4 regions of the Telluria sp. ZB4P37 genome follow, and region 3 is predicted to be linked to each of the others. Evidence: predicted binding sites of a transcription regulator. Region 3 holds the regulator's gene; each other region holds the start of a gene.
What was found. Region 3 encodes sigma-54, which starts transcription at its own class of promoters, with help from an activator protein. Its sites were predicted from a motif close to TGGCANGNAANCTGCTTT; they were not measured.
Positions count from the first base shown of each region.

Region 1: the regulator sigma-54 is predicted to act here: its motif matches at 2,849-2,866, upstream of AC56K1_RS12385 (PEP-CTERM sorting domain-containing protein).
Region 2: the regulator sigma-54 is predicted to act here: its motif matches at 3,852-3,869, upstream of AC56K1_RS12290 (DVUA0089 family protein).
Region 4: the regulator sigma-54 is predicted to act here: its motif matches at 3,337-3,354, upstream of AC56K1_RS14270 (TldD/PmbA family protein).

Region 1 is NZ_JCASID010000006.1:86,604-92,310, forward strand. It holds gene mutS (DNA mismatch repair protein MutS) at 1-2,621, opposite strand, end outside; gene AC56K1_RS12385 (PEP-CTERM sorting domain-containing protein) at 2,892-3,539, shown strand; gene AC56K1_RS12390 (MaoC family dehydratase) at 3,554-4,396, opposite strand; gene cphA (cyanophycin synthetase) at 4,396-5,707, opposite strand, start outside.
Region 2 is NZ_JCASID010000006.1:70,163-75,869, reverse strand. It holds gene AC56K1_RS12315 (FlgO family outer membrane protein) at 1-223, opposite strand, end outside; gene AC56K1_RS12310 (hypothetical protein) at 233-904, opposite strand; gene AC56K1_RS12305 (alpha/beta fold hydrolase) at 1,124-2,017, opposite strand; gene AC56K1_RS12300 (gamma carbonic anhydrase family protein) at 2,174-2,698, shown strand; gene hslO (Hsp33 family molecular chaperone HslO) at 2,718-3,668, shown strand; gene AC56K1_RS12290 (DVUA0089 family protein) at 3,902-4,543, shown strand; gene AC56K1_RS12285 (hypothetical protein) at 4,592-5,707, opposite strand, start outside.
Region 3 is NZ_JCASID010000008.1:205,690-211,396, reverse strand. It holds gene AC56K1_RS14855 (enoyl-CoA hydratase/isomerase family protein) at 1-1,075, opposite strand, end outside; gene hpf (ribosome hibernation-promoting factor, HPF/YfiA family) at 1,196-1,549, opposite strand; gene AC56K1_RS14845 (RNA polymerase factor sigma-54) at 1,608-3,089, opposite strand; gene lptB (LPS export ABC transporter ATP-binding protein) at 3,092-3,865, opposite strand; gene lptA (lipopolysaccharide transport periplasmic protein LptA) at 3,862-4,416, opposite strand; gene lptC (LPS export ABC transporter periplasmic protein LptC) at 4,444-5,043, opposite strand; gene AC56K1_RS14825 (KdsC family phosphatase) at 5,062-5,592, opposite strand; gene AC56K1_RS14820 (KpsF/GutQ family sugar-phosphate isomerase) at 5,592-5,707, opposite strand, start outside.
Region 4 is NZ_JCASID010000008.1:89,312-95,018, reverse strand. It holds gene AC56K1_RS14280 (TldD/PmbA family protein) at 1-44, opposite strand, end outside; gene AC56K1_RS14275 (TldD/PmbA family protein) at 205-1,539, opposite strand; gene AC56K1_RS14270 (TldD/PmbA family protein) at 1,554-3,188, opposite strand; gene AC56K1_RS14265 (class I SAM-dependent methyltransferase) at 3,591-4,382, shown strand; gene AC56K1_RS14260 (S1C family serine protease) at 4,518-5,707, shown strand, end outside.

The DNA.
Region 1 (5,707 bases), on a different contig from region 3:
TCGCGCGGCGTGAGCGCGTCCGGGTCGATCGCGGCCAGGGCCTTCTGTAGCTCGTCGTCCGGCGCCGCATGCGCGGCAGGCAGGTCTTCCGGCTCGTGCGGCGCTTTGCTGCCGATGGCGAACAGGTCGAGCTGCGGCGTCGCGTCGAGCGCCTGCGATTCGAGGCGCGCCAGGTGCTTGCGCGCGGCCTTGATCACCGCCGGCGGAACCCCTGCCAGCTGCGCCACCTGCAGGCCGTAGCTTTGCGAGGCCGGGCCGTCCTGCACCGCGTGCAGGAACACGATATTGTCCTTGTGCTCGACCGCCGACAGGTGCACGTTGACCGCGCTCGGATGGGTTTCTGGCAGCTGGGTCAGCTCGAAATAGTGGGTCGCGAACAGCGTAAAGCTGCGGCTGCTGTCGATCAGGTGGCGCGCGATCGCCCAGGCCAGCGCCAGGCCGTCAAAGGTCGAGGTGCCGCGACCGACTTCGTCCATCAGCACCAGCGACTGCTCGGTGGCGCCGTTGAGGATCGCGGCCGACTCGGTCATCTCGACCATGAAGGTCGAGCGTCCATTGGCCAAGTCGTCGCTGGCGCCGATGCGGGTGAAGATGCGATCGATCGGGCCGATCGTGGCACTCGTGGCCGGCACATAGCTGCCGACATAGGCGAGCAGCGTGATCAGGGCCACCTGGCGCATGAAGGTCGATTTACCGCCCATGTTCGGGCCGGTGATCAGGAGCAGGCGACGGTCGTTCGACAAGCGGCAATCGTTGGCAATGAAGCGCTCGATCTGGTTTTCCACCACCGGATGGCGGCCTTCGACGATGGTAAGGCAAGGCTCGTCGACCAACTGCGGCGCGCACCAGTTGTTGCGCACCGCGTGAGACGTCAGCGCCACCAGGGTATCGAGCTGCGCCAGGCCATTGGCGATCGACTGCAGGCAGCCGATGAAGGGCGCGAGGTCCGCCAAGAGCTGGTCGTACAGCATCTTCTCGCGCGCCAGCGCGCGGTCTTGCGCCGACAGCGCTTTGTCTTCAAAAGCCTTGAGTTCCGGCGTGATGTAGCGCTCGGCGTTCTTCAGGGTCTGGCGGCGGCGGTAGTCGTCCGGCACCTTGTCGGTCTGGCCGTTGGTGACTTCGATATAGAAGCCGTGCACGCGGTTGTATTCGACGCGCAGGTTGCTGATGCCGGTGCGGGCGCGCTCGCGCGTTTCCAGGTCGACCAGGAACTGGCCGGCGTTCTCGGACAGCGCGCGCAGCTCGTCGAGTTCGGCATCGAAGCCGCGCGCGAACACGCCGCCGTCACGCACCATCGTGCTCGGCTCTTCCATCACCGCGCGCGCCAGCAAATCGAGGCAGGCTTCCGGCGTGGCCAGCAAATCGTGGACCTCGCGCAGCAGGCAGGTATCGCCCGGAATGAAGCAGCGCGCCACCTGCTCGCGCAGGGCCGGCAGTTGTTTCAGGCCGTCGCGCAGGCAGGACAGGTCGCGCGGACGCGCCGACAGCAGGGCGATGCGCGTGGTGATGCGTTCGATGTCCGGCACCTTGGCCAGCGTGCTCGAGAGCGAACCAGTAGCGTCGGCCTGGGCCAGCGCCTCGATCGCCTCATGGCGCGAGCGCGCCACCCGCTGATTGCGCTTGGCATGGTGCAGCCAGTGGCGCAGCAGGCGTGAGCCCATCGCGGTGCGGCAGCCGTCCAGCAGCGAGAACAGGGTCGGCGCTTCCTGGCCGCGGATGGTCTCGGTCAGTTCCAGGTTGCGGCGCGTGGCCGCGTCCAGGCCGATGTATTCGTTTTCGAGTTCGCAGGCCAGGCTGTTCACGTGCTGCAGGCCGCGCCCCTGCGTCGACTGCGCATAGCGCAGCAGCGCGCCGGCCGCACCAAAGGCCGCGCCCAGGCCGTCGGCGCCAAAGCCGGTGAGGGTGGCGACGCCGAGCTGGTCGAGCAGCGACTGGTGACCCTTTAGTACATCGAAATGCCATTCGGGCATGCGCTGGGTATGCGCGACCGGCTCGGATTCGAACAGGTCGGCGCAGTCCGCGCGCAGGATCTCGGCCGGCGCGATGCGTTCGAGTTCGTGCGCGAGACGCGCTTCGACCGCACGCGCCTCGCCCGAGAATTCCATCAGGCGCAGGTTGCCGCTGGCAAGCGACAGCCAGGCCATGCCGACCGTGACCGTCTTGCGCTGGCTGTGCATGCACAGTGCCAGCAGCGGGCGGTCGGCTTTTTCGGGCAGCAGATCGCTGTCGGTCAGGGTGCCCGGGGTGACCACCCGCACCACCTTGCGTTCGACCGGTCCTTTGGCTAACGCCGGGTCGCCGATCTGCTCGCAGATCGCGCAGGATTCGCCCAGCTTGACCAGCTTGGCGAGGTAGCCATCGAGCGAGTGGAAGGGCACGCCCGCCATCTTGATCGGACTGCCGTTCATGGAACCGCGCGCCGTGAGCGTGATGCCGAGGACGCGCGAGGCCTTCTCGGCGTCTTCGAGGAACAGCTCGTAGAAATCCCCCATGCGGTAGAACACCAGCATAGTCGGGTAATCGGCTTTGATGCGCATGTACTGCTGCATCATCGGTGTGAGCTTTTCCGCGGTGCTGTTCTTGAGGGCGGCGGCGTTGATTTCAGCTGGAACGGTGGTCATTTCTTCGATGGTCGTGCGGCAGGGCGGGGTGGAAAGCCAGAACCTGTCATTTTACCGCGATCGGCCCGTCGCTTGCTGCAAAAGGGACAAGTCGGCCGGGCCCTGGTCTGGTTTGTTGTACTGCTGTGCCGGCTGGGACATCCAGCGTGTCGAAAAACTTTACATCCACCGGTTTTGTGGGTGTGTCGTTTCTTTTAACCGATTGAAATCAAAGGATGTTCTATTGCTGGTGCGAAACTTGCTTGTACTTGAGGAAAATTAGGGAAGACCATGAAAGCATTTTGCACAAAACTGATGGGATCTGCAGCCCTCGCGCTCGCTGCGGGCTGGGCCAGCGCAGGCGTCATCGCTGTCGACACCGATTACCGCGCCTTCGATGCCTCGTCCGGCTATGTCGGTTTCGATGTCACGACGCACGGTCTGGTCAAGGACCTGGATGTCGTCATCGCCTTCTCCAAGTGCGACAACCCCTACCTGAGCACGAACGGGCAAGCCTGCCTGAGCGATAACAAGCCCTTCGAGAACGAAATCGTCATCCGCCTCGTCGGCCCGGATGGCCGCGTTGTCCGCCTGGTCAATGAAAACACCTACGACCAGGGCGACACCGGCGGCATCGGCCGCGTCACGGTGACCTTCGACGATGAGGGCGCTGCCCTCGGCCGGCGCGTGGCGGCGGGATCCTTCCGCCCGGTCGAGTCGCTTTCCTTGTTCGACGGGATGGACATGTTCGGCCAGTGGCAGCTGTATTTCGAGGATACCAAGCGCTACGATCCGTTCGAGGTGTATTCCTCGCGCCTGCTGTTTACCGAGAAGCTGGCCTCGCCGGGTACGGACCTGCCGGAGCCGGCCAGCCTGCTGATCTTCGGCGCCGGCCTGCTCGGGCTGGGGGCGGCACGCCGCCTGCGCAAGCAGGCTTGATCGTGTCGCTGGCATCACGCCAGCGTGCAACGTCCCGTCACCGCCGGCATGCTGCCGCCTTCGACCACGAAATCGCCTGATTCCATTTCCGCCCGCAGTGCGACGGTCATTCCCAGCGCAACGGGTGCGCGGAAGCGGCAGGCGATCGACATGGCATGGCGTCCCGATTGCTTTTCCAGGGCGGCGCAGCTTGCGGCAAGCGTGTGCATCCCGTGGATGATCGGCGCGCGCATGCCCATCAGGCGTGCGCTCCAGCCATACAGGTGAATCGGGTTCCAGTCGCCGGACAGGCGCGCATAGCGGCGGCCTGCTGCGGCGTCGAGCGTCCATTGCGTCACGATCGCGCCAAGCGATGCCGCCGCTTCCTGCGCCGGCTTACCGTCGCGCCGTGTTCCGCGCTTGATTAAATAGGTGCTGGTGCAGGAGAACACCAAGGCGTCGTTCGCACTGCCGACGGTCTCCAGCACGCAGCGCAGGGCGCCGCTACTGGACGGCGGTAGCAGGCGCAGCGTGGTACGCACCAGCAGCGCTTGCCCCGGTTCGCCCCGGCCATGCTCGGTAAGCGCATTCTCCATATGCACCATGCCCGCGATCCGGAATGGAAAGCGCGGATCCAGCATCGTCGCCAGGTGCGCGCGCTGCGCGACCAGGTACCACCAGGTGACGGGGACATGCCCCTCCATGAAACCGAAGGCCGTGCGGTAGCGGTCGATGTCCTGAACAGGAAGCCGGTCGAGCCGATACTCGGTGACGAGTTCCGGCATCACCGCGTCTGGACGCGACTGCGGGCGCTTGAACAGCGCCCGCAGCAGGGTAGGCAAGCCCATCGCCGGCAGGGCCGGCGCTGTAGAAGACATCAGCCTTCGGCCACCCGGCGCGCGATATGCGCCAGCGCTTCGTCGACCTGGTCGATCAGGATCAGGCACAGGTCGCCCGGTTCCAGGCGCGACAAGGCGCGGTCGATAGCCACGAATTCGCCGTTGATTTCCTCGACGTGGGTGGTGCGCGTGGCGCCGTCCAGACCCTGGCGCAGCAAGGCGAGCACTTCGCCGTCGGCGCGGCCACGCTGGCACTGGTCCTGGTAGAGCAGCACGTCGTCGAAAGCGCGGCCGAGGATTTCGGTCTGCTGGGTGATGTCCTGGTCGCGGCGATCGCCCGCGCCGCTGATCACCACCGAGCGACGTTTCGCCGGCATCGCTTCGACCGCGTTGACCAGGGCCGCGATCGCGTCCGGGTTGTGGCCGTAGTCGGCGATGAGGGTCGCGCTGCGGTAGTCGAACACGTTGAAGCGGCCCGGCGCATTGTCGCTTTCGCCGACAAAGGTGCGCAGGCCGGCGCGGATCGCGTCCCACGAGATGCCCACGGCCCAGGCGGCAGCCACCGAGGCCATCACGTTCTCGACCTGGAAGCCGACCGCGCCGCCGCGGGTGATCGGCACGTCGGCGAGCGGCACGCGGTGCTCGACCTTGCCCTGCGCCGCGACCAGCTGGCCGTCTTCGACGAAGACGACGCGGCGGCCCTGGGCGCGGTGCATCGACATCAAGGGGTTATTCACGTCGAGCGCGAAGAAGGTGACGTCGCCATGGGTGTTCTCGGCCATCGCGGCCACCACCGGGTCGGCGGCGTTGAGCACGGCCATGCCGCCTACCGCCACGTTCTGGACGATCACGCGCTTGAGTACCGCGAGGTCCTCCAGGGTGGTGATGTAGTTCAGCCCGAGGTGGTCGCCCGCGCCGATATTGGTGACGACCGCGACCTGGCAGCGGTCGAACGCCAGGCCTTCGCGCAGCAGGCCGCCGCGCGCCGTTTCGAACACGGCGGCGTCGACGTCCGGGTGCAGCAGCACGTTGCGCGCGCTGCGCGGGCCGGAGCAGTCGCCGCTGTCGATGCGGCGGCCTTCGATGTAGACGCCATCGGTATTCGTCATGCCGGTACGCAGACCCGATGCGGTGAGCAGGTGGGCGATCAGGCGCACGGTCGTGGTCTTGCCGTTGGTGCCGGTCACGGCAACCACCGGGATGCGGCCGTCGTCGCCATCCGCGAACAGGGTCGAGACGATGGCTTCGCCGATCGGGCGGCTCTTGCCGAACGAAGGCGACAGGTGCATGCGCAGGCCCGGCGCGGCGTTGACCTCGACGATGCCGCCGTTTTGTTGTTCGATCGGCTTC
Region 2 (5,707 bases), on a different contig from region 3:
CCAGCGAATCGATGTTGACCACGGTCGCCATGATCAGCGGCCTGTCTTCCAACAGCTTGCCGCGCAGTTGCAGCGCCAGCGCGTCGGCCGCGCGGTAGTTGGCGGCGACGAACGCATTGGCCGAGACCGAAGTGTAATTGGTGTTTTCCTGCGGCTGGCTGGCGCAGCCGCCCAGCAGCAGTGCGGTGGCCAGGGCGGCCGCGCGGAGTAGCGTGATTCGCATGCTGGACCTTTACTGGTTGCGGACCGTGAAGGTCTTCGATGGCTGGTGGGCGGCGTCGTACAGGGCGCGGTCGGTGTCCGTGGTGTAGTACACGTTGGTAGAGCGCGCATAGTAGCGGTGGTCGTCGGCCAGCGACAGGTTGACGATGATTTCGGTCCTGGGCGTGGCGCCCGTGGCGAACTGGGAGCGAAACCACGAATACGCGTCCTGGCCGGCGATGGCGGCCGTGGCCAGCCATTCGATGGTGTGGTCGATCCCTGTCAGCACCCACATGCTCGCCACCAGCGCGGTGCGCTCGCCGGCAAACTTGTACTGCGGGCGGTCGGGCGAGAAAGCCACCACCTGGGTATCGAGCTCGATCCGCAGCGTGTTCGCATCCGGCACCTTCACCACCATATAGCCGTCATTGACCAGGGCCGTGACCAGATGCGCGCTGACGCCCTGCGCGAATGCGGACGACTGCTGGGACGACACGTAGAGCGGACGGCGCACGTTGGCCTTGAGCGAAGGCGCAAGCTGGCCGGCCATGTGGCGCGCGATCACGCCCCAGTGCCCGGCTGCCTGCAGCTTGGCCTGCTGGGTGCTCTTGAAATTGGTGGCTACCGGGGCCGGGCTGTAAGGCATGGCGCAGCCCGCCAGTAGCAGGGCGCCGGTGAGCGCGAGGGCGGCTCGAACTTGCATGTGTGTCCTGTGGGTCGGTCTCGACGGCGACGGGTGGCCGTTTGGAAAGCGACTGTAGCACAGTGGTTTCCGCAGAGCAATTATCGATATGGTGCTGAGGGGTGCTTACAACGTTCGTGGTAGGCAACGGAATTGGATTCCCGCCTGCGCAAGAATGACGTGTTTATTGTGTTGGTCTTAAACCGTCGTTCCCGCGAAGGCGGAACCTCATTTGCACGATCAGCCCGGAACCTCATCCCCAGTCAAAAACGCCTCGATCATCCCCGCCAGCAGCTCCGGCTGGTCATGGTGCAGCATATGCCCCGCCCCCGGCACCATCCGCGCCGTGACCTGCTTGAGGTGGCGGCGGCGGCGGTCGACCTCCGCACGCGCCTGGTCCTTCGGCCCCATCCACCGCCACATGTCGGTGTCTTCCGCCTCGACCCACAGCACGGGCGCGGTGATCTGGGTCCAGCAAGCCAGCACTTCGTCGGCGTGGTAGAGCAGCGGGCCGGTCATCTTGTGCGCCGGGTCACCCAGGATGCGCCATTGGCCATCAAGGTCGAGCGCCGACCAGTGCCCGGCCAGGAAAGCCGCGCGCTCAACGGCCAGGCGCGGATTGGTCTTCCGCAGCCGGGCCGCGACCGCTTCCAGGCTGGGATAGCCGCGCATGTCCGGTTTCTCGCGCAGTTCGTCGAGCCATTTGGCGAAGCGTCCCGGCGCCTGGGAAGGGCGCGTCTCGGGCAGGCCGAAGCCCTCCAGGTTGACCAGCCGGGCGATGCGCTGCGGACGCACGCCCGCGTACAGGCTGGCGACGTTCCCGCCCATGCTGTGGCCGACCAGGTTGATCGCTTGATCCGGCGCATAGTGGTCGAGCACCGCCTCCAGATCGGCCAGGTAGTCGGGGAACCAGTAGGTATCGGCGTGCGAGCGCTCGCTCAGCCCGAAACCGCGCCAGTCGAAAGCGATCACTTGCCAGTCCCCTTTCAGGCAATCGACCACGAACTGGAACGAGGCGGCGACGTCCATCCAGCCGTGCTGCATGAAGATCTTGGGTGCACCTTCGCGGCCCCAGTGGCGGACATGGGTGCGCAGGCCGCGCACGGTGAGGAATTCGGAACGGGAGGGTTGCATGGGACCTCGAAACGGTAAGTGCGGCAAAAAAGTACGACCGTTCGCATTATACCGCCACGCTTGATTTCGTGTTGCCCGGCCCCATTTGCCCTCGACCGGACGATGGCGGGCGCAAGGTTTACAATAGCGGCATTTCAACCCTCCGCGAGCACATCCATGGCGATTTACCAGCTGGGCGAGATTGCGCCCGAGATCGACGCATCGGCCTTCGTGGCGGATTCGGCTACCCTGATCGGCAAGGTCACGCTCGAGGCCAATGCCTCGGTGTGGTACGGCGCAACGCTGCGCGGCGACAACGAACGCATCACCATCGGCGAAAACAGCAACGTGCAGGAAGGCACGGTGATGCATACCGACATGGGCTTCCCGCTTACCCTGGGCAAGAACGTGACGGTTGGCCACCAGGCCATGCTGCATGGCTGCACGGTCGGCGACGGTTCGCTGATCGGCATCCAGGCCGTGATCCTCAATGGCGCCCGGATCGGCAAGGGCTGCCTGGTCGGCGCCGGCGCCCTGGTCACCGAGGGGAAGGAATTTCCCGACCACTCGCTGATCCTCGGCTCCCCAGCCAAGGTGGTACGCACCCTGACGGAAGAAGACCTGCTGCGCCTGCAGGCCAGCGCCGCGAGCTATGTGGCGCGCGGCCAGCTGTTCAAGGCGCAGCTCAAGAAAATCGGATAAGAGAATGACGACTGACGCTATGACTGACCCTCGCGACACCCTGCAAAAATTCATCTTCGATAACGCTGCCGTCCGCGGCGAGCTGATCGAGATTTCCGACACCTGGCGCGAGGTGCAGGCCCGCCACGCCTACCCGAAGGCCGTGCGCACGGTGCTGGGCGAGATGGTGGCGGCCAGCGCCCTGCTCTCGGCCAACCTCAAGTTCAATGGCGCGATCGTGATGCAGATCCACGGCGATGGGCCGGTGCGCCTGCTCGTGGTCGAATGCGACGCCGAGCTGCGCATCCGCGCCACCGCCAAACTGGCGCCGGACGCCGAGATTGCGGACGACGCCACCCTGGCCTCGATGTTCAATGTCAATGGCAAGGGCCGCTTCGTGATGACGCTCGACCCGGTCGACAAGATGCCGGGCCAGCAGCCCTACCAGGGCGTGGTGCCGCTCGACGGGGAGGACATGGCGACCGTCATCGAAAACTACATGCTGCGTTCCGAACAGCTGGACACGCGCCTGTGGCTGGCGGCCGACGACAAGGTCTCGCGCGGCCTGCTGCTGCAAAAGCTGCCGCGCCACAGCGGCAAGGACGACCAGCAAAAGCAGGCCTCCGAAGCCGAAGACCTGGAAACCTGGAACCGTGCCGTCATGCTGGGCCAGACCCTGAAACGCGAAGAGCTGCTCAGCACCGGCATCGAAATCCTGCTCAAGCGCCTGTTCTGGGAAGAGACCATCCGCGTCTTCGAGCCGCAGCACCCGCAGTTCCACTGCAGCTGCACCCGCGAGAAGGTCGGCAACATGCTCAAGATGCTGGGCCAGCCGGAAGTGGACGCCGCGATCGCCGACCTGGGCGAACTGGGCATCAACTGCGATTTCTGCGGCAAGCACTACTCCTTCGACAAAGTGGACTGCGCCCAACTGTTCGCCAGCAACATTCCTGTTGAAACCATGTTGCCGCCGAGCGGCAGCATCAACTAGCTGCGGCTGCGAAGATCAAACACGTTCCGTAGCGAATTGGCCCCATTCGAAGTGCTTTGAACACGCTTCGTGGACAATTTCCGCTGCGGGACGGTGAGGTGATCTGTCGAGCTTCTTTACACAGAGAAATTCTACCGGTAAAAATTTTCCATAAGTCATTGATTGCTTTCAACATTTAAGTTTGGGCATGGTTCTTGCTTCAAATCGATTATTTGAACCATTCTAAGGCTGAAATGCGCAAGATTCTTGCAGGACTGTTTTTAGCGGCTGGCATGGCCGCCTCGTCGGTCGCTGGTGCGGCCGTCATCAACGGGCAGATTTCCAATTTCGATGGCGATGGCGACGGCATGGCCGACGACCTCAAGATTTCGCGCATCATGTTCAGCGTCACCGCGGGCACCCAGGTATTCTTCGATTCGCTGGCGTGGGAATCGGACAAGGACCTGAACGGCGATGGCTTGATCACCGCCTTCGACAGCTATTTGATGGTATTCGATGCCGCCGGCAAGAACCTGTTCTACGCGGACGATTCCAGCAGCACCTTCGGCGATGGCTCGACCAACCGCCTCGACGCGGCGCAGCGCTGGACCTTCAGCCAGGCCGGCACCTACATGGTCACCATTGGCCAGGGCACCTATTTCGAAAACGAAGCCTTGCAGGGCTTCGAGCGCAACCGTCCTTTCGATACCTACGTCGGCACCGAGAACTTCGGCGCATGGCGCCTGACCATGAGCGCGACCGACGGCACCCTGTCGCAGGTATCGCAAGTGGGCGTGCCTGCCGCCGACGTGCCTGAGCCGGCTTCGCTGTTGCTGCTGGGCGCCGGACTGGCGGGCCTCGCCGCATCGCGCCGCAAGCAACAGCCGTCGGCATAAGCCTGCCGATCACGCCGGGCGCGGCCAGCCGCCCCGGCGCCAGTTTCCCTATTCCCCGCGCGCCAGCGCTTCCATGATCTTGCCGATATCGGCCGCAACCATGCGCTCCGTAACCTGGTAAGGCGTACGGCAAGCCAGGTCCAGCGTCGCCCCATTGCCCAGCCCCAGCGTCACCGCCTGCCGGCTGCGGCAGGCATGCACCATGGCCGGCAGCGCCTGCGCACCGCCAAACACCGGCAGCCCCTCCACCCGCAGCACCTCGACGTCGGCGCGCAGGCGCAGGCAGCTCGCCAGGCTGTCGACCAGCACGCTGTTCGGGGTAGGCGTCATGCTGCGCTGGCCGCCGCAATCCTCCTTGATCAACTCGGTCAGTGCCTGCAGCACCATGGCATCGGTCTGCGACTGGCTGGGCGCGCGCGGCGTGGCCAGGCCGGTAGCAATCAGCGCCGCGACCCAGGCTTCGCGCATCGGGCCCTGCCCATCGAGGATGGCCGGCAGCACGCGCGGGGTACAGGCAAGCGCGCCGCATTCCAGCGCCTGCGCGAAGTCCGGCCTGCCGCCGCTGCCAAGGCGGCCGTAGAACGCCTCGATCCGCGCATAGGGCGATCCCTTGCCCTGGCGCGCCGCCAGCGCGTACGCGTAAGCCGGCAAGCCGCAACTGTATTCCAAGCGCTCGGTGGCGATCTCCTGCTGCGGCACCGCGCGCCAGCGGCGCCCTCCCGTACCAAGCATGCAGGAGGCCAGCGCGTCGTCGAGCTCGTCCGCGGCCTGCCGCGGCGTGAGCCAGCCCTGGCGCAGCGACACCGACCAGCGCAGGAATTCGGCGCCGCCTTCGTGGATCAGGCGCGCGTCGGGATACACGTCGACCGCGTCGCGCAGCTGGAAACGGTGGCTCATCTCGTGCGCCACCAGCTTGTTCATCTGGCGCTGGTATTGCGGTGCGGGCGCGTCCGGCCAGTTGAACAGCGTGAGCTGCAAGACCTCGCCGGCGCTGCCGCCGATGTTCGGCCCGCCCGGCTCGCGCGCCAGGCTCGCAGCCAGAATCGGGCGCCGGAACGCGGTTTTCGGCATCGCCGCCTGCAGGTAAGCCGCGGTGCCGGCGGCCACGCCGCGGATCTGGGCCACCGCCGCCGCACTCAAGGCCGGATCGAAATAATCGGCATC
Region 3 (5,707 bases):
GACGCAAGGGGTGTGCGTAATCGGGCCAGACCGGCTCGAAGAATTTCGCCACCATCGCTGGCGTCACTTCCTCCAGCGTCGCCGGATTCCACTTCGGCAGGTTGTCCTTGTCGATCACCAGCGCGCGCACGCCTTCCAGCACTTCGCCGTGTTCGAAGTTGTGGCGCACCAGCGAGCGTTCCATGCGCAGGCAATCGGCCACGTCCAGCGAGGCGCCGCGCTGCAGGAGTTCGCGCGTGACGCACATCATCAGGGGCGAGCGCTGGCGCATGGCCTTGAGGGCTTTTTGCGCGAACGGGTTCTCGTCGCGCGCCAGCGATGCCATGATGGCGGCCACAGAGGCGGCGCCGAAGTGGGCGTCGATCACGGCGCGCCGGGCCTGCAGTTCACTGCTGCCTGCGGCCCGCGCAAACGGCGCGGCAAACGCACGGATCGCTGCAGGCAAACCAGCACCCGGCGTAGCTTCCACCAGCGCCATCAACTCACCCATCTTCTCGCCCGGCACGAACAGGTCCGCCAGGCCCACGTACATCGCGTCGGCCGGGCCGATCGTCAAACCGGTGAGGCCCAGGTACTGGCCCAACTGGCCCGGCGCGTGCGACAGGAAATGGCTGCCGCCGACATCGGGGAACAGGCCGATATTCACCTCGGGCATGGCGACCTTGCTGCGCTCGGTGACGATGCGCAGGCCGCAACCGGGACCGCCCTGGGCAATGCCCATGCCGCCACCCATCACCACGCCATCCATCAGCGCGATATACGGCTTCGGGTAGAAATGGATCAGGTGGTTCAGCGCGTATTCTTCGGTGAAGAAATCTTCCAGCAGCGCGCTGCCGCCAGTCGGCCCGACATGGCCCATTTCATGGAAGAAACGGATGTCGCCACCCGCGCACAAGGCCTTTTCGCTCGAGCTGGTGATCACGACCGCGTCGATGCCGGCATCGTTCTGCCAGTCGCGCAGGATCGCGGTGAGCGCGCGCACCATATCGAGCGACAAGGAATTCAGGGCTTTTGGCCGGTCGAGCGTAATGACGCCGGTGCGGTTGGCGACGCGGGTCAGGACGGTGTCGGTCATGGAATGTGCTGTGATCGAAAAAACATGCATTTTACAGAACAGTCGCGCGCATGCGAAGCACTGTAGATGCAAAAAGGGCGTCCCCTCAGACGCCCTTGCTGTCATTGCTGCCGCGCGTATTTACGCAGCGGCGGCTTCGCCGAGATCCGGCAGGCGTTTGTGCGCCACGTGATTATGATTTTGCAGCATGGACTTGTGCTTGATGACCTGGCGGTCCAGCCTGTCCATCAGCATGTCGATCGCCGCGTACAGGTCTTGCGCGGCACTGGCCACATGCAAAATTTTTCCTGATACTTGCAGGTTGATCTCGGCTTTCTGCCGTTTTTCTTTTTCGGTGAGGTTGTCGATGGCGAGGAACACGTGGGTGTCGATCACGTGATCGAAATGACGGTTAATGCGCTCGAGCTTATTCTGAACGTATTCACGAATTGCGGGAGTCACTTCAAGATGATGACCACTGATTGTGAGGTTCATACACACTCCTTTAAAATGTCGCGCTGCCCGCGCCACAAGATAGGTGTGGGCAGTGCAGTTACAGAGACTTGCGGAGGCTGACGGGAGGGATCTTGAGGGCTTCGCGGTATTTGGCAACCGTCCGGCGCGCAATGACCATACCTTGTTCCCCGAGCATTTCCGCGATCTTGCTGTCGGATAGAGGGTTCTTTGGGTCTTCTGCTCCTGTCAATTGCGCAATGAGCGCGCGGATCGCCGTGGAAGATGCTTCTCCCCCCGCTTCGGTGGCGACGTGGCTTCCGAAGAAATATTTCAGTTCAAACATGCCGTGGGGGGTCAACATGTATTTCTGCGTGGTTACACGGGAAATCGTACTCTCGTGTAGGCCTAGTGTATCAGCAATCTCGCGCAGCACAAGCGGGCGCATGGCAACCGCGCCATGGCTGAAAAAGTTGCGCTGGCGCTCTACAATTGCCTCGGCCACACGCAAGATCGTATCGAAACGCTGGCGCATATTCTTGATCAGCCACTTGGCTTCCTGCAGCTGCGCGCCCATCTGGCTTTCGCTTTTCCCCTGCTTGAGCAGGTTGGCGTAGAGCGAATTCACGCGCAGTTTCGGCATCACGTCCGGGTTCAGCACCACCGACCAGCCGCCCTTGGCGCGGCGCACGATCACGTCCGGCACCACGTAGTCGGAGGTAGCAGACGCAAAGGTCGCGCCGGGATGTGGATTGCACTGGCGGACCACGGCCTGCACTTCGCGCAGGTCTTCGTCGTCGCAGTCCAACGCCTTCTTGAGCTTGGCGTATTCGCGCTGGGCGAACCAGCTCAGGTAGCCTTCGACGATCTTCAACGCAAGGCGCCGCGTGACCATCGGCACGCCCGGCATGCGGCGGATCTGCAGCGCCAGGCATTCGGCCGCGCTGCGTGCACCGCAGCCGACCGGGTCCAGGCTCTGCACCAGTGCCAGCGCACAGCGCAGCTCGTCCATCTCGATCTCGAGTTCGGCGGGCAGGCGCGCGTGGATGTCGTCCAGCGGCTCCTCCAGATAGCCGTTGTCGTCGAGCGCATCGATCACGAGTTCGGCCAGCGCGCGGTCGCGCACGCTGCAGCCGGTGGTGCGGACCTGTTCGGCCAGGTGCTCGCGCAGGGATACGCTGCAGGCTTCCAGCTGCGGGCGGCCGTCTTCGTCGTCGCCGCTGCGCGCGCCGCCGCCCTCGCCGCCCCAGTCGCCATCCGGTTCGCCCCGGTCGCGATCATTGCCGTCCTCGATACCTTCGCCCTCCGGCTTGGCGCCCTCGCCTTCGCCGGCTTCCTGTGCCGGCTGCGTGGCCGGGGCTTCGCCGCTGGCGGGTGCGCTGTTGATGGCGCCGTCAGCCAGCAGGCGCACCGAGTGGTCGAGCGGATCGTCAAGGCGTTCGAGCAGCGGGTTATCGGTCAGTATCTGCTCGAGCTCCTGGTGCAGTTCGAGCGTGGACAACTGCAGGAGCCGGATCGACTGCTGCAGCTGCGGCGTGAGCGCCAGGTGCTGCGAAGTGCGGAGTTGCAGGGACTGTTTCATGGTCACATGCGGAAGTGTTCGCCGAGGTAGACGCGGCGCACCGACTCGTCGGCGATGATGTCGTCCGGACGGCCCGAGGCCAGCACCGCCCCCTGGTTGATGATGTAGGCGCGATCGCAGATGCCGAGCGTCTCGCGCACGTTATGGTCCGTGATCAGGACGCCGATGTTGCGCTCCTTCAGGAAGCGTACGATGCGCTGGATCTCGATGACCGCGATCGGGTCCACGCCGGCAAACGGTTCGTCGAGCAGCACGAAGCGCGGGTTGGTCGCCAGCGCGCGCGCGATCTCCACGCGGCGGCGCTCGCCGCCCGACAGCGACAGCGCCGGGTTCTCGCGCAGCTTCTCGATCTGCAGTTCGGCCAGCAGGGTATCGAGGCGCTCGTTGATCTCGTCCTTCGACATGGCCTTGCCTTCGTCGGTGCGCTGCAGTTCGAGCACGGCGCGGATGTTCTCTTCCACCGTGAGCTTGCGGAACACCGAGGCTTCCTGCGGCAGGTAGGACAGGCCGAGCACCGCGCGGCGATGAATCGGCAGGCTCGAGATGTCGGTGCCGTTGATGTCGATCGAACCGGCGTCCGACGGCACCAGGCCGACGATCATGTAGAACGAGGTGGTCTTGCCGGCGCCGTTCGGGCCCAGCAAACCAACCACTTCGCCGCATTCCACCTGCAGCGAGACGTCGCGCACCACCAGCCGCTTGCCATAGCTCTTTTGCAGGCCCTTGACGATCAGGGTGCTGCAGCCTTCGCGCACGGTTGCCAAGGCTGCCGTCATTGCTTGCCGCCTTCTGCGGTTGCAGGGCGGCGCGGGGCGATGATCAGGGTGCCGCGCCCGCCGCCGATCTTGCTCTGGCCGCTGGCGTCGTTGCGCACCTGGGCGACTTCCTTGCGGTTGTCGTAGGAAATGAACGGACCCTTGATTTCATTGGTCATGCGCCCGCTTTCGAGCTCGCGCACTTCGGCCGCGGTGAACAGCTTGACCAGCTCGGCGCGCTCGTCGTATTCGATGCGCTGGGCCTGGCCTTCGACCCACAGGTCCGGACCGCCGTCGCGCTTCTGGCGGAAGGTGGCCAGCTTGCCCGGCGCTGCGGTGAGCGTCACGCTCATATAGCCTTCCGGCGTTTCCTTGACCTGGGCGCGGTCGGACTTGAGCACCAGGGTGCCGCGCGTGAGCACGACGTTGCCGGTCAGGATGCGGGTTTGCGTGACCTCGTCGACGTCCAGGGTGTCGAAGTTGATCACGGCCTGCTTGAGCGAATCGGCGCGCTCGGCAAAGGCGCCGAGGGAGGCCAGGCCAAGAAGGGCGGCAAGAATGATTTTTTTCATGGTGCTTGTCCTGTGATGACGTGCGCGCTAGCGTTGCGCGCGTGGCGGATAGACGATCTGGCCGCGGCTGGCCAGGTGCAGTTTCTGGGTCGCGTTGTTCGCGACCATGCCGGTGCCACGGATGGTGGAGGCGCCGAGCTGCATCTCGATCGGCTTGTCGGTCTTCATGATCTCTTCGTCGGGCAGCACGGTCAGCGCCTCGGTGCGCACGCGCAGCGCTTCGCTGGTCGGCGTGGCCGGACGCTGGATGTCGACCTTGCCGAGCAGGTCGACGCGGTGTTCTTCGTGGTAGATGCGGCCGCGGTTGGCCACGACGTTGGTGCGCGGGCGGCCGGGCGTCATGCCCTGCACCACCGGCTGCTCTACTTCGGAGACGTCGCCCTGCGGCTGGTGCGCCAGGCGCTTGCCCGACACGACGTAGCTCGGCTTGCCCTCTTCGGTCATCCGCACGAACGAGAAATTCTCGACGATGTAATCGGGCTCGTTCATCGGCCCGCCCAGGCGCGCATCGCCATCGTCGCTGTCCATCACCTGCACCAGCCAGAAACTGCCGAAGGCGAGGAAGACACCGATGATCATGACGCTCAGCAGTCTCCAGCGGTGGGCGGTGCGCTTGTAGTTGACCATGTCTGCTCGTGCGACGGCTTAGGCAAAGTAAGGCGCGAGCGCCTGTTCGTAGGTGCCCTGGGCCCGCATGACCAGGTCGCAGACTTCGCGCACGGCGCCGCGGCCGCCAGCGTTCCTGGTGACGTAATGTGCGCGGTGCTGCACTTCCGGGTGGCCCGAGGGCACGGCCACGGCAAAGCCGACTTTGGTCAGCAGCGGCAGGTCGATCACGTCGTCGCCGATGTAGCCGCATTCTTCCGCAGTCACGCCGGTGGCTTCGAGCAGCTTGGCAAAGCCGATGCGCTTGTCGTGGATGCCCTGGTAGACATGCTGAATGCCCAGGTCTGCTGCCCTTTTGACCACGATCGGCGACAGGCGCGCGCTGATGATCGCGGTCTGCACGCCGGTCTTGCCCAGCAACTGGATGCCCAGGCCATCGAGCACATTGAAGGTCTTGGTGACTTCGCCGTCCGGGCCGTAGGTAAGACTGCCGTCGGTGAGCACGCCGTCGACGTCGAAGATCATGACTTTGACGCGCGCGGCGCGCTGCATGTGTTCCAGTGGGGTCATCAGATCACCTTGGCGCGGGTCAGGTCGTGGATGTGGAGCGCGCCGACCAGGCGGCCCTCAAGATCCACCACCAGCATCTGGTTGATGCGGAATTCTTCCATCACGGCGACCGCGT
Region 4 (5,707 bases), 120 kb from region 3:
CCGGCAGTGCCGGCGCCGATGTGGAGGAATTTGCGGCGTTCCATGATGTCTTTCAGTTAGCGTTTAACCCGTGTGCAAGCCGCCGCTCCGTCATCCCCGCGCAGGCGGGGATCCAATTTTGCGTGCGCGACCACCGCACTGCGAAATTGGGTTCCCGCCTTCGCGGGAACGACGGTTTTAAGGCAGCGGGCCAGGGTTGACTTATTAAACAGCGTCCGACAGCGACGTAAAGTTAAAGTCGCGGATCTTCATCGACGGGATCAGCATCGAGTAATTCGCCTCGTCGCCACCGATCACGACCGGCTTGCCGATCTCCTCGATATTGTTCAGCATCGTCACCGGGCTCTCGTTGAAGCGGAAGTTCTTGATCGGATGCTTGATCTTGCCGTTCTCGATGTAGAAGGTGCCGTCGCGGGTCAAGCCGGTCAGCAGCACCGACTGCGGGTCCACCATGCGGATGTACCAGGTACGGGTGACCAGCACGCCCTTCTTGGTGCTGGCGATCAGGTCGGCGGTGGTCTTGTCGGTGCCGGCCATGATGATGTTGCCGGCGCTGCCGATCGCGCGCTGGTTCTTCTTCTGGCCCCAGAACCGCGAATAGTTGAGCGCATTGATGCGGCCATCCTTCACCAGCTGCATGCGCTCACGCGGCAGCATGCCGTTGTCCCACGGGAGCACCGGCACGTCCTTGTCCCATGGGTCGGTCCAGATGTTGACCTGCTGGTCGAACAGCTTGTCGCCCAGGCGGTTGGCGCCGCCCTGCTTCGACAGGAAGCTGCGGCCCTCGTCGGCCAGGCGCGCATTGAAGCCGCCCAGCATGGCGCTGATCAGGTCACTCGTGGCGGCCGGCTCCATCACGACGGTGTAGCGGCCCGGCTCGAGCGCCCTGGCGTCCACCGAACGCAGCGCCTTTTCGATGGCGACGTCGGCCGCTTCGCGCGGGTCAAATTTCGCGACATCGCGCGCCGAGCGCTTGACCCAGCCCGAGCCGCGGCCGTCTTCGGTGCGCACGGTGCAGGTGAAGTCGAGCGAGGTCGCGGCCTGGTGGCCGAACACGCCGTTCGAGTTGGCCACGCTCTCAAAACTGGCGCGGTCGGTGAAGAAGCCGGCGGCGACCAGGCCCTTCTTGCGGCAGGCTTCCATTGCATAGGCGGCGGCCTGGGCGCGGTATTCCGGGTCGATGTCGGCGGTACGCTGGACAAACGTGTCGGAGGTTTTGTAGCCGGTCTTGGCAAGCGCCGGCATGAATTCCGGGTTCTCCGGCGCCAGGCGCGCCAGGTCTTCGGCACGCCGTACGGCGCGCTCCAGCGACTTGTCGTCGAACTCGTTGATGGTGGCGGTGCCCTGGCGCTTGCCGAAGGCGACCTGCACCTGCAGCTGCGTGTCGTCGGCCTGGCCGGCGGTGGAGACGGCATTGCGTGCGAAGCGGATGTTGCCGATGCGGCTGCCCTCGATGCTGACGATGCACTCGTCCGCCTTCGAGAGCGACATCACGCGATCCGAAATGCGCTTGGTTTGTTCCTGGGTCAGGATGCTCATGAATGGTCCTCGCCTCAGCCGATCTTGCGTGCGGTGTTGATCACGTTGATCCCATTGAAACGGGTCGTGCTCGAACCGTGGGAAACGATGCTGATCTGCGGCGGTTGTCCTTTGCCGTCGAAGAAGGAGCCGCCCATGCGCCAGTCACGCTCGTCGCAGATCGCGCTGCAGGCATTCCAGAATTCCTGGGTGTTGGCCTGGTAGGCGACGTCCTCGAGCATCGGGCCGATCTTGCCGTCCTTGATTTCGTAGAACAGCTGGCCGCCGAACTGGAAGTTGTAGCGCTGCTGGTCGATCGAGAACGAGCCGTCGCCGACGATGTAGATGCCCTTCTTGATGTCCTTGACCATCTCGTCCGGGGTCAGCTTCTTCTTGCCGGCCGCCAGCGAGACGTTCGGCATACGCTGGAACTGCACCGAGTTCCAGCTGTCGGCGTACGAGCAGCCGTGCGATTCCTTTTCGCCGATGATGTGGGCCTGGTCGCGGGTGGCCTGGTAGTTGACCAGGATGCCGTCCTTGATGATGTCCCACTTCCTGGTCTTGACGCCTTCGTCGTCATAGCCGACGGCGCCGAGCGAGCCCGGGGTGACCTTGTCTGCATACAGATTGACCATCGGGTTGCCGTACTTGAATTTCTTGGTTTCCCATTTGTCGAGCGTGGCGAAGCTGGTGCCGGCGTAGTTGGCTTCGTAGCCGAGCACGCGGTCCAGTTCCGTCGGGTGGCCGACGTTTTCGTGGATGGTCAGCCACAGGTGTTCAGGCGAGAGCATCAGGTCGTACTTGCCCGGCGTGACCGACTTGGCGGTCAGCTTCATCTTGGCGTCGCGGCCGGCCGCCTTCGCGTCTTCGATCAGGTCATACGACCCGGTGTACAGGGTGGCGACGCCGCCGGCAGCCTTGATCTTGTGTTCGGGACGCGCATCCAGGTACTCGTAGCCCATGCCGACCGGCGCGCCGAGACCCGAGCGCGAACGGAATTTGCCGGTGGTTTTATCCACGGCAGTGGCCTGGAACGGCGCCCACAGGCGGTGGACGTCCTGCTCGATGTAAGAGCCGTCGGTGGAAGCGAAATACTTCTGCTGGTTCACTTGGAACAGCATCGAATTCATGAAGGTCGCGCCGCCGTCCATGCCGGCCTTGTTGGCGGCGATCAGCAGGTCGGCCTTTTCCTTGATCGGCACCGTGCGCCAGTCCTTCTTGATCGGCGTGGCCCACGACACCTCGCCGACGCCCTTGACTGGTGCAAGACGCACCGGTTCGGACTGCAGCTTGGCATTGGCCTTGGCGATCGCCACTGCCTGGCGCGCCGCGTTGGCGATGCCGTCGCTGCTCATGTCGGAGGTGGCGGCGAAGCCGTAGGCGCCGCCCGCGATCACGCGCACGCCGATGCCGGCCGACTCGGTGTTGGCCACGTTCTCGACGTTCAGGTCGCGGGTGGTGATGAACTGGTTCAGGTAGCGGCCGATGCGCACGTCTGCGTAGCTGGCGCCGGCTTTGGTGGCGGCGTTCAGCGCGACGTTGGCGAGCGCCTTCCTGGCGGCGGTCGGCATGCTGCTCAATAGCTCTTCAGCAGCGATCGCGCGGCTGAACGGAACCATGGTCGTGGCGAGTGCCAGGCTGCTGAAGTTTAGAAAAGTACGGCGTTCCATCGTGTCTCCTGAAATCTACCTGTTTCTGGACAGCGGTCCCGCCGGCTTCACGGTCCGCTCTTGTATGTACGGCGCTGGCAATTTTCTTTACCAGGCAATGATTGCGACGAAAAACTTGGCAACATTAGCAGTAACATGAGGATTTGAATAGGCAATTGTTGTGCCATATCAAAGCCTTCGCTAAATGCATGATTTTCGATGCCGCGCACTGTCCAGCGAGGTGTCCGCGCGGCTGTCCGCCGTGTCCGCTGCGGACAATTTCCGGACAACAACGGGACAAGCGCAGGAGTTGGATATGCATATACAGGGAACGCTTGACTGCCGGTGCGGGCTGCCGGATCATCAGCGCGGCGGCGGCGTTCCGCCCGGCCGCGCACAACAACTTCTGGAGACCCCGAACCGATGAAACGACTGATCCTGGCAGCGATGCTGGCCACCGGCCTGGCCGGCGCGGCCCACGCGGACGACGCACTGAAAGCGGCCATCGCGGGCGAACACCGCAGCGCGGCCAACAAGGCGCGCGACAGCGCCCGTCATCCCTACGAGACCCTCACCTTCTTCGGCATCAAGCCGACCATGACGGTGGTCGAGCTGACGCCTTCGGGCGGCTGGTACACCGAGATCCTCGCGCCCTACCTGCGTGACAAGGGCAAGCTGATCGGCGCGGGCGAAGAGATCGCACCGGAGAAGCGCTACGGCATGGCCTTCAAGAAGAAGCTCGACTCGAACCCGGCGCTCTACGGCAAGGTCGCGCCATCGATCTTCGAGCCGCCGACCCGCTACCAGATCGCAGCGCCGAACAGCGTCGACATGGTGCTCACCTTCCGCAACCTGCACAACTGGGTCGGCAATGGTGAAGACGCCCTGAAGACCACCTTCAAGGAAATCCACAAGGTCCTGAAACCGGGCGGCGTGCTGGGCATCGTCGACCACCGCCTGCCGGCCAAGATGACGCAGGACGCCAAGGCGTCGAGCGGCTATGTGCACGAAGCCTGGGTGATCAAGACGGTGGAGAGCGCCGGCTTCAAGCTGGCCGGCAAATCGGAAGTCAATGCCAATCCGAAGGACACCGCCGACCACGAAAAAGGCGTCTGGACCCTGCCGCCGGTGCTGGCCAACAAGGACAAGGACCGCGAGAAGTACATGGCGATCGGCGAGAGCGACCGCATGACGCTCAAGTTCGTCAAGCAGTAATCAGCCGGCAGTCCGGTTGGGGGGCCCTGGGCTCCCCAACTGTGTAAATTCGTGTGTTTCCTTCCGCGGCGAGCGTGTATATTCTGGCGGCTTGTACCCATCCAGATCGACCCGATTGAGCCACTGAAGGAATTTATGAAGATCGTCCGCCTCGCCGCCGCCGTGGCATTCGCCATGGCAGGCTTCGTCCACGCACAGGACACCACCCCGCCTCCTGCCCCGACGCCTGCGACCCCGCCCTCGCCGGCCACCGCGACCCCGTCCGCCACGACCGCACCTGCCCTGCCGTCCGTCGAGAACTCGGTCGTCAAGATCTTCGCCACCGTGCGCCGCCCGGACCCATACAAGCCGTGGGCCAAGCAGTCCCCGGTCGACGTGACCGGCTCCGGCGTCATCATCGAAGGCAGGCGCATCCTGACCAATGCCCACGTGGTCGGCTACGCCAGCCAGGTCGAGGTGCAGGCCAGCCAGTCGGGCGACAAGGTATCGGCCAGGGTCATCGCCCTGGCGCGCGGCCTGGACCTGGCGGTGCTGGAACTCGACGACGCCTCCTTCTTCGACAAGCGCCCGGCGGTGCCGCGCGCGGCGGTGCTGCCGGACGTGCGCGAAGCGGTGTTCGCTTATGGCTATCCGGTGGGCGGCAATTCGCTCTCGACCACCCGCGGCATCGTCTCGCGCGTGGAATTCGTCGGCTACGGTTCGTTCAGCTCGGGGCTGCGCATCCAGATCGACGCACCGATCAACCCGGGCAACAGCGGCGGCCCGGTGATCGCCGGCGACAAGATGATCGGCCTGGCCTTCTCGATGGCGGCCGGTGCGCAGAACATCGGCTACGTGATTCCCAACGAAGAGATCGAGCTGTTCCTGAAGGACGTGGCGGACGGCCGCTACGACGGCAAGCCGCTGCTGCACGACAGCATCCAGACGCTCGAGAACCCGGCGCTGCGCCAGTACCTCAAGCTCGACAAGTCGGTGGAAGGCGCGGTGGTGCACCGTCCGTATAAAACCGATGCGAGCTGGCCGCTGAAGGAATGGGACATCGTCACCCACATCGGCGAGCACCCGATCGACAACCAGGGCATGGTGAAACTGGGTTCGAACCTGCGCGTGCGCTTCCAGTACCGCATCCAGCAGGTGGCGAAAAACGGCAAGGTGCCGATGACCATCATTCGGGGCGGTAAAACCATGCGGGTGGACGTACCAAGCAGCGGCCCGCGCCCGCTCCTGATCCCGGACCTGAACGGTGGCTATCCGTCGTACTTCGTGTATGGCCCGGCGGTCTTCACGCGCGCGACCAACGAGTTCCTGTCCTTCCTGGTGTCGAG